Regions from separate parts of the Anaerobacillus sp. ABR4_321 genome, predicted to be linked through region 1. Evidence: riboswitches for the same ligand, from Rfam matches in the RefSeq annotation. Region 1 holds a riboswitch; the other holds the start of a gene.
What was found. A riboswitch is a leader RNA that binds a small molecule or an ion and turns the genes downstream of it on or off. The one in region 1 is predicted to bind cobalamin.

Region 1 (3,418 bases):
GACACGAGGCAGCCGGATGTCCAACACGATTGTCGTGAACATAGGGTCCGTTTCACCCATTGACGGTAGAATCAGTACCTCAGCCCACATCAATTTTAGGATTGTTTCGATCGGAACTGAGACAGTCCCGACCGAGATACCAAGCAGCATCGCGCCAACTAGCAGTCCACTAGCTATAACGTAAGGGATTGCTTTATTCAGTAAAAACATCCGGGTAAACCGCTTTAGCAATTTCCTCTACTCCTTCAACAAGACGCGGACCAGAGCGTGTAACAAGGTCAGAGTGAACATCGACAACTCGTTCTTCTTTCACTGCGGTGACATCTTTCCAGCCATCACGGCTCAGCACTTGTTCCACTGGCTTTTCCGTATAGTAGCCGTATGTGGTGATGATCACATCTGGATTTGCTTGAATAATTGCTTCTTGATCGATCTGATTCCAGCCTTCTTGGTCATGCGTAACGTTCGTAGCATTTATAAGTGAGAGCATGTCGTCCATGAACGTATTCTTACCAGGAGAATAAATTTCTGGTGCAGGAGAAACTTCAACAAAGACGCTCTTCGTTTCTTCGATTGACTCAGCTTTTGACTTGATTTCTTCTATTTTCGATTTCATATCGGCAATCAACTCTTCAGCTGCCTCCGTTTCGCCTGTTGCTTGTCCAATCATTTCCATCGATGTGTAAACTTCATCAAAACTTTTTGCATCGTTAACGACTAGAACAGCAATTCCCGCATCGCGGAGCTGCTGTAGACCAGCTTCTGAGTTATGAGCACTAGAGCCGTGAGCGAGGACAAGGTCAGGATCTAATGAGATAATCTTTTCAACATTAAATTCCATCCCACCGATCTTCTCAATATCTGCAGTCTCTTCTGGGTAGTTCGCAAAATCTGAAACACCCACTACTTCACTACCTGCACCTAGTGCAAAGAGGATTTCTGCGTTACTTGGAATTAAGGAAACGATTTTCTCTGGATCTTCTTCTAGCGTTACATCCTTATCGAGCGCATCTGTGATGGTAACTGGGAAAGCGCTATCTTCTGTATTCTGATTCTCTTCTGTACTTACGTTAGTATTGTTCTCAGATGAATTATCTGATCCGCAACCGGCCATGATTCCTGTAACGAGTAGTAATAATACGAGCAATGAATAAAGCTTCTTCATGTGTAGTTCTCCTCCTAAAATGTATGATGAAACAAAAAAAATCCCCACGCACGAGCATGGAGATGGCCGAATGAAAGTAAGAATGATACACAAGATGACACTTACCTTCCTTCGCACATCCCTATCCTCGTAGGTTGTTCGTGCTTTTGAATCAGGCAGGTCTCCTGGCTTATGGTTATCGCTTACTGCTCCTTCCCATTCGATATGAACAGTGGATTTCACAGCTTACGACCATTTACAGTGGCGGGACCGCGCTGGATTTACACCAGCTTCCCTATTAAGTCTTCATCGTGAAGACACCTGAATCAGTACATATGTAATTGCAAGTTTTATTATACACGATAGTCTTTAGGGGTGAAAGACATCTGTAACATCTTCCTAATCGACCCCACTTCGACGTACTTTGTATTATAAGCCTTTTGCTTCTCTTTCTTCTTTTGTATAAATGATCCTCATTGGATTTCCACCTACAAAAGCTCCTTCAGGAACGTCCTTGTGCACGAGTGTTCCTGCAGAGACAATCGCTCCAGAGCCGATTGTGATGCCTGGCAACAACGTACTGTTCGCACCGATCATCACGCGATCACCGATCACAACATCACCAAGACGATATTCGTCGATCAAATACTCGTGAGCAAGTATCGTCGTATTGTACCCGATAATGGAATTCCTTCCGACTTTAATCCTCTCAGGAAACATGATATCCACCATGACCATCAGCGCAAAAGCCGTTTCTCCTCCGATCTTCATTCCTAGAAAAGTCCTGTATAACCAATTCTTCATCGGGATGAAGGGCGTATACCGTGCTATTTGTATCACAGCGAAGTTTTTTACAACTTTCCAGAATGGGACCGTTTTATAAATTTGCCATAGGGCGTTGCTTCCTTCGACAGGGTAACGCTCGGTATTTCTCACTTGCCTACTCCAGCGATTGAAAGAAGCTCTGACATATGATCAAGCATATGATCTGGATTATAAGAAGATAAAAACTCTCGCCCTTTTATCGTCCATGATACACCGACAGTCTTTACACCGGCATTCTGCCCAGCAAGAATATCATATTGGCTATCGCCTACCATGATCGCATTTTCAGGACTAGAACCGAGCATTTTCATCGCAGTATTCAGTTGTTCTGGATGAGGTTTTGGATTTTCTACTTCTTCGACTGTAATGACTACAGGGAAAAATTGATCCAGCTTTGTCAGCTTCAATCCCATCTCCACTGTGTTCCGCATCTTAGACGTCACGATCGCAAGCTTGTATCCATTTTCGGACAACGTCTTGACCGTTTCAAATACACCATCGAACTCCGTTACGAGTTGATCGTGATTTTCGATATTATGATTTCGGTAAAACTGTACCATCTCTTCCGCTCGTTCTCTATCATGCTTCTCAAACGTGTGATAGAGCGGTTCTCCAATGAAGTTCACAAGTTCTTCATCGGAATACAGTCCTGGGTAGTAATGCTCGAACGTATGCTTGAACGATGCCATGATCAAATCGTTCGTATTGATTAATGTTCCATCTAAATCAAATAAAATCGTATCAATGTTCATAAAAAGGTTCCTTTCTGTGTGAAACACGTGTATCCTTACGCTTCCAAATAATCGAAATCACTACCGTTAACAGGACGGCAGTAATCAGCCTCACCAATAAGAGCCAGATAACTGGTATTCCTAGTGGTATAAAGATCAGCGTATCTTCAATAACAGCATGACACGCTACTAGAAAAATAAACGCGAGGTAAAGATCCTTTTTCTTCACACCATCTTCTTTTGCAGCCTGAATCATAACTCCCGCTCCATAAGCTAGACCGAAAACAAGCCCTGCTGCTAGCGTAGTCGACGTATTTTCTCTCATACCAAGGCTCCTAGTGATAGGTGCCATCCACTTCGAGAACACGTTGAGCCATTCGCGATCTTTCATAACTTGAATAAATATCATCAACGGAATCACGATGAGGGCGAGCTGAAGAACACCGATCGAAGCTTTTTCAAGACCTTGAAGTAAAATCAGCCCCCACCCGTTTACTTCTTCACTAGATTGAGGAACTAAGCCATAGACTGCTTGTTCATTCCCGCCTTGCCAAACAAGGTTTATAATGAATCCTGATACAACCGCAAGACCGATCCGCACACATAAAATAACCCACAGCTTGACACCGACCTTAGCAGCAACGCCTGATTCAATTAATAAATTGTGAGAAAAAGAAAGCATGACGGCAAGGATAAACACTTCTTTGACAGAAAGATC
Region 2 (3,418 bases), 2.5 Mb from region 1:
ATTCCCCGAATCCTCCAGAAGAAAAAGCCTCTATACACAGATCGGTTTGGTAAAAACACCAACTTCCATAAGCTTCTCCCCTATTCAGGAGTCTTGTGGTAATCGTTTCCTTACTAGCTGTTAAGCAAAAATGAAACGTCTCAGGATCGATTCGTTTAAATCCATCGAAGATAGAATGAAAATAATCAGGTTTTCGAATCGTCATCGGGACGATGAGGTGTTTCTCATATTTCTCTGCCGTCCGCTTTGCAATCGAGACGGTGAACTCTTTCCATAATTCCAAGTCTTGAAAATCACCCGTAAGTGCCTCTTCTTCTTTGATCGATGAAGGAAGCAACGCACTGAGCATCCCTCCGACCACTTCTGGATCAAAAAGCATACTGTTATCGATTTTGTTTAGAAGCTCATTGGCAACAGTCGTTTTTCCAACTCCAAACGCGCCATTGATCATGATGATCATCGCTTAACTCAACGCCTTTCCGGAAAAGATATTTTCCGTCTCTTTGACGACTTGAACAGCAGTATTTCCACTCAACACTTCATCACAATAAAAATCAGTCACGCTCATTCACTCCTGTTTGGTTTTCAAAAAATTGATTGACTTGCTCCGAGTCTTCAAGCTTTGGCTGAGCGAGGCCGATCAGTTCATCTTCTGATGCAGCTTCAAAAAGATTCTCACCATACCAAGCTTGTAACTCATCTCTCGTAACCGACAATACCTCGCCATCGTAATCAGCAGAAACAACCTCAGCATTTTGAATCAACGTGAAAAGAAACGTTGCATTGAATAGAAACGCTTCTCTTTGCTCTTCTTCTGGTAGCGCTTTTGAATAATAAGCTGTTAATCCATATGGCTCGCTTTTTGTTTGCAGCGATAAACTTTTTAACTCCGTGCTACCAGGCAGCATTCGTAAGATCGCACCAACCGCTCCGTTGTCTCCTATGTATGAATCTTTGTACTGAAAAAGCGTTTCCTCGGCTGGTTCAGCAGAACGACAGCCGCTGACGATGATTAGCAATACTATAAAAACAAGCTTAATTCCCTTCATCTGTTATCTCCTGTAAACCACTGAACGGCTTTAGCTTGTCACATTCTATAACGATTGCGGTCATGCCATCTTCCGTCGACGTCTCATGCCATTCCCCTCTTTCCCACATCGCGAGCTCTCCTTTTAGTATACGAGCAGTTTGATCGCCGCCCTTCACGATTCCTTCTCCTTCTAGCACGAGGAACATTTGTGGCACCACAGCTTCATGACCTCCGATTAATCCATCACGACCAAGATGCATACAAGCGATCTGTATCACATCGACCTCTTCTTCTATCATTCTCGTAATAGGCGAAATCACCACATGCTTACTATCAAACTTCGTAATCTCTTTACCTCGACCAAATCGGTAGCGCTTCATACTTACCCTCCTACATTATGCCCCATACATACTTCGATTCTTAAGGCGCTCTCCCTTTTAATCTGGCAAAAATAAACAAACCCCTCAGGAATTCGTTACCTGAGGGACCCTCCATTTTCACCTTAACCTTGAACGATTCTGACGATGTTCCTTCCTTGAAGGCGCAGTGTCGTACAGCCTTTTCTCTTCATCCGTTTCAGGTAGGATGCCTGGCACGGCTTTCGGTTTCCCTTCTGAGTCGACCGCAACCATCGTTAAGAACGATTCTGTCGTCATCACTTTTCGCCCGTGAAGAAGATCATCTGCATACACCTTCACATACACTTCCATCGACGTTCGACCGGACCTCGTGACACAAGCCTCGAGCGTTAACGCATCTCCAACTTTCGCGGATGATAGAAAATCAACAGAGTCGATCGATGCCGTCACGACCACACAATTTGAGTGTTTCATAGCCGTTAATGCTGCGATTTCATCGATGTATGCTAACACTTTTCCTCCAAAAATCGTATCCAAATGATTCGTATCTGGCGGTAACACTAACCTTGTTTGTGTCATTTTCGAATAGCTTACTGGTAAAGATTCCATGATTGCGTTCCTCCTTCACTTTTTCAACAAAAAAACACATCTCCAAGTTGAAGATGTGCAGGATATAAACGTCACGAAATCACGGAACCACCAAACAGTATCCGTTAGTACTTTCCACGTAACACCCTCCTATCTCCCGTAGGAATCAATGCTCTTCCTTATGGCAGGTCTCCTGACTCAGATTCTTCAGCACATCGCCCTTCCCGTTAAATAACAGTGGTATTGCGATATGCCTCCTCTTCACAGTGGCGGGACCGCGCTGGATTTTCACCAAACTTCCCTTTTCAGCTTTTAATAAAGCCACCATAAGGCCTATTCAGTTAGTAAGAAAACGTTCTTACCTAAAAGTTACTATCTCCTATCGTTGAAGATCTGTCAAACTCGTTCACTGAAACAAATGATGTAACAACCGATCTTTATCATCAAAAAACTCTTTCATCACCTTAAAGTGTTCCGTCTCCTCTAATGTTGTCTCAGTCATTCCATCTTCACTCAGCACAATCATTTTCGAATCTGGGTACGCCATAAGGATCGGCGAGTGTGTGGCGATAATAAACTGAGACCCCTGCTCGACCAGTTCGTGGATGCGGGCAAGCATCGACAGCTGTCTGATGGGAGAAAGTGCTGCCTCAGGTTCATCTAAAATATATAACCCTTCTCCTCGAAAACGATTGGTAAAAGCCGCGAAAAAGGATTCTCCGTGAGATTGTTCATGGAGCGATTTGCCTCCAAACCCATCGACGACTTTTGCCCCCGCAAACGGATCAGCATCTAACGCTTCAATATTTGTAGCGAGATTATAATACGTTTCCGCTCTGAAGAAGAAATGATCCTTCGCCCTATAAACGCCTTTTGCCAGTCGCAAATAGTGATCTAAATTCGAGTGAGAATCATAGCTCGAAAAATTAAAGTTAAGCGTCCCGCCTTCAGGATTGAACCCATACTTAATCGCCATCCCTTCAAGCAGCGTCGATTTCCCCATCCCATTCTCACCAACGATGTACGTCACGTTTGGGTGAAACAAAAGCTCCTTAAAATGCTTAAATACCGGGAGATCAAATGGAAAGAAATCGTATGAAGGGATCTCATCTTCCTTTACATTGAGACGTTTCACATACAGGGTTTCTTGCGTTAACTTCATTGCTAATTGCCCCCTAACTTACAAACGTAGGTTCTATTCATCATACCACTCACACGAGAAGCGCATAATGTAAAATGAAAAAAAGACGCATATTCACTGGAATTCAACCATATGTATAGTAATGAATTTCATTTTTTAAGGAGGAGATCTTATTTCTGATCAAAAGAAACAAGACGAAAACCTGGTGAAGAAAACCTCCAAACAAGCAAACGATCTTGTGAATAAATCTGCGGATACAGTTAATGATATGGTGAAGTCTGTTAGCGGAAAAGACGGTCT

Region 2: linked by a shared signal. The riboswitch ahead of ACXADT_RS19980 (acyl-CoA thioesterase) and the one ahead of ACXADT_RS06720 (ABC transporter substrate-binding protein) in region 1 are both predicted to bind cobalamin.

Annotation. Positions count from the first base shown of each region.
Region 1 is NZ_JBSWTK010000001.1:1,294,539-1,297,956, reverse strand. It holds gene ACXADT_RS06725 (FecCD family ABC transporter permease) at 1-210, opposite strand, end outside; gene ACXADT_RS06720 (ABC transporter substrate-binding protein) at 194-1,165, opposite strand; cobalamin riboswitch at 1,303-1,484, opposite strand; gene ACXADT_RS06715 (acyltransferase) at 1,574-2,080, opposite strand; gene ppaX (pyrophosphatase PpaX) at 2,077-2,721, opposite strand; gene ACXADT_RS06705 (nucleoside recognition domain-containing protein) at 2,711-3,418, opposite strand, start outside.
Region 2 is NZ_JBSWTK010000001.1:3,798,204-3,801,621, forward strand. It holds gene ACXADT_RS19965 (AAA family ATPase) at 1-460, opposite strand, end outside; gene ACXADT_RS19970 (DUF4825 domain-containing protein) at 555-1,049, opposite strand; gene ACXADT_RS19975 (cupin) at 1,036-1,410, opposite strand; gene ACXADT_RS19980 (acyl-CoA thioesterase) at 1,528-1,998, opposite strand; cobalamin riboswitch at 2,144-2,321, opposite strand; gene ACXADT_RS19985 (AAA family ATPase) at 2,384-3,139, opposite strand; gene ACXADT_RS19990 (hypothetical protein) at 3,324-3,418, shown strand, end outside.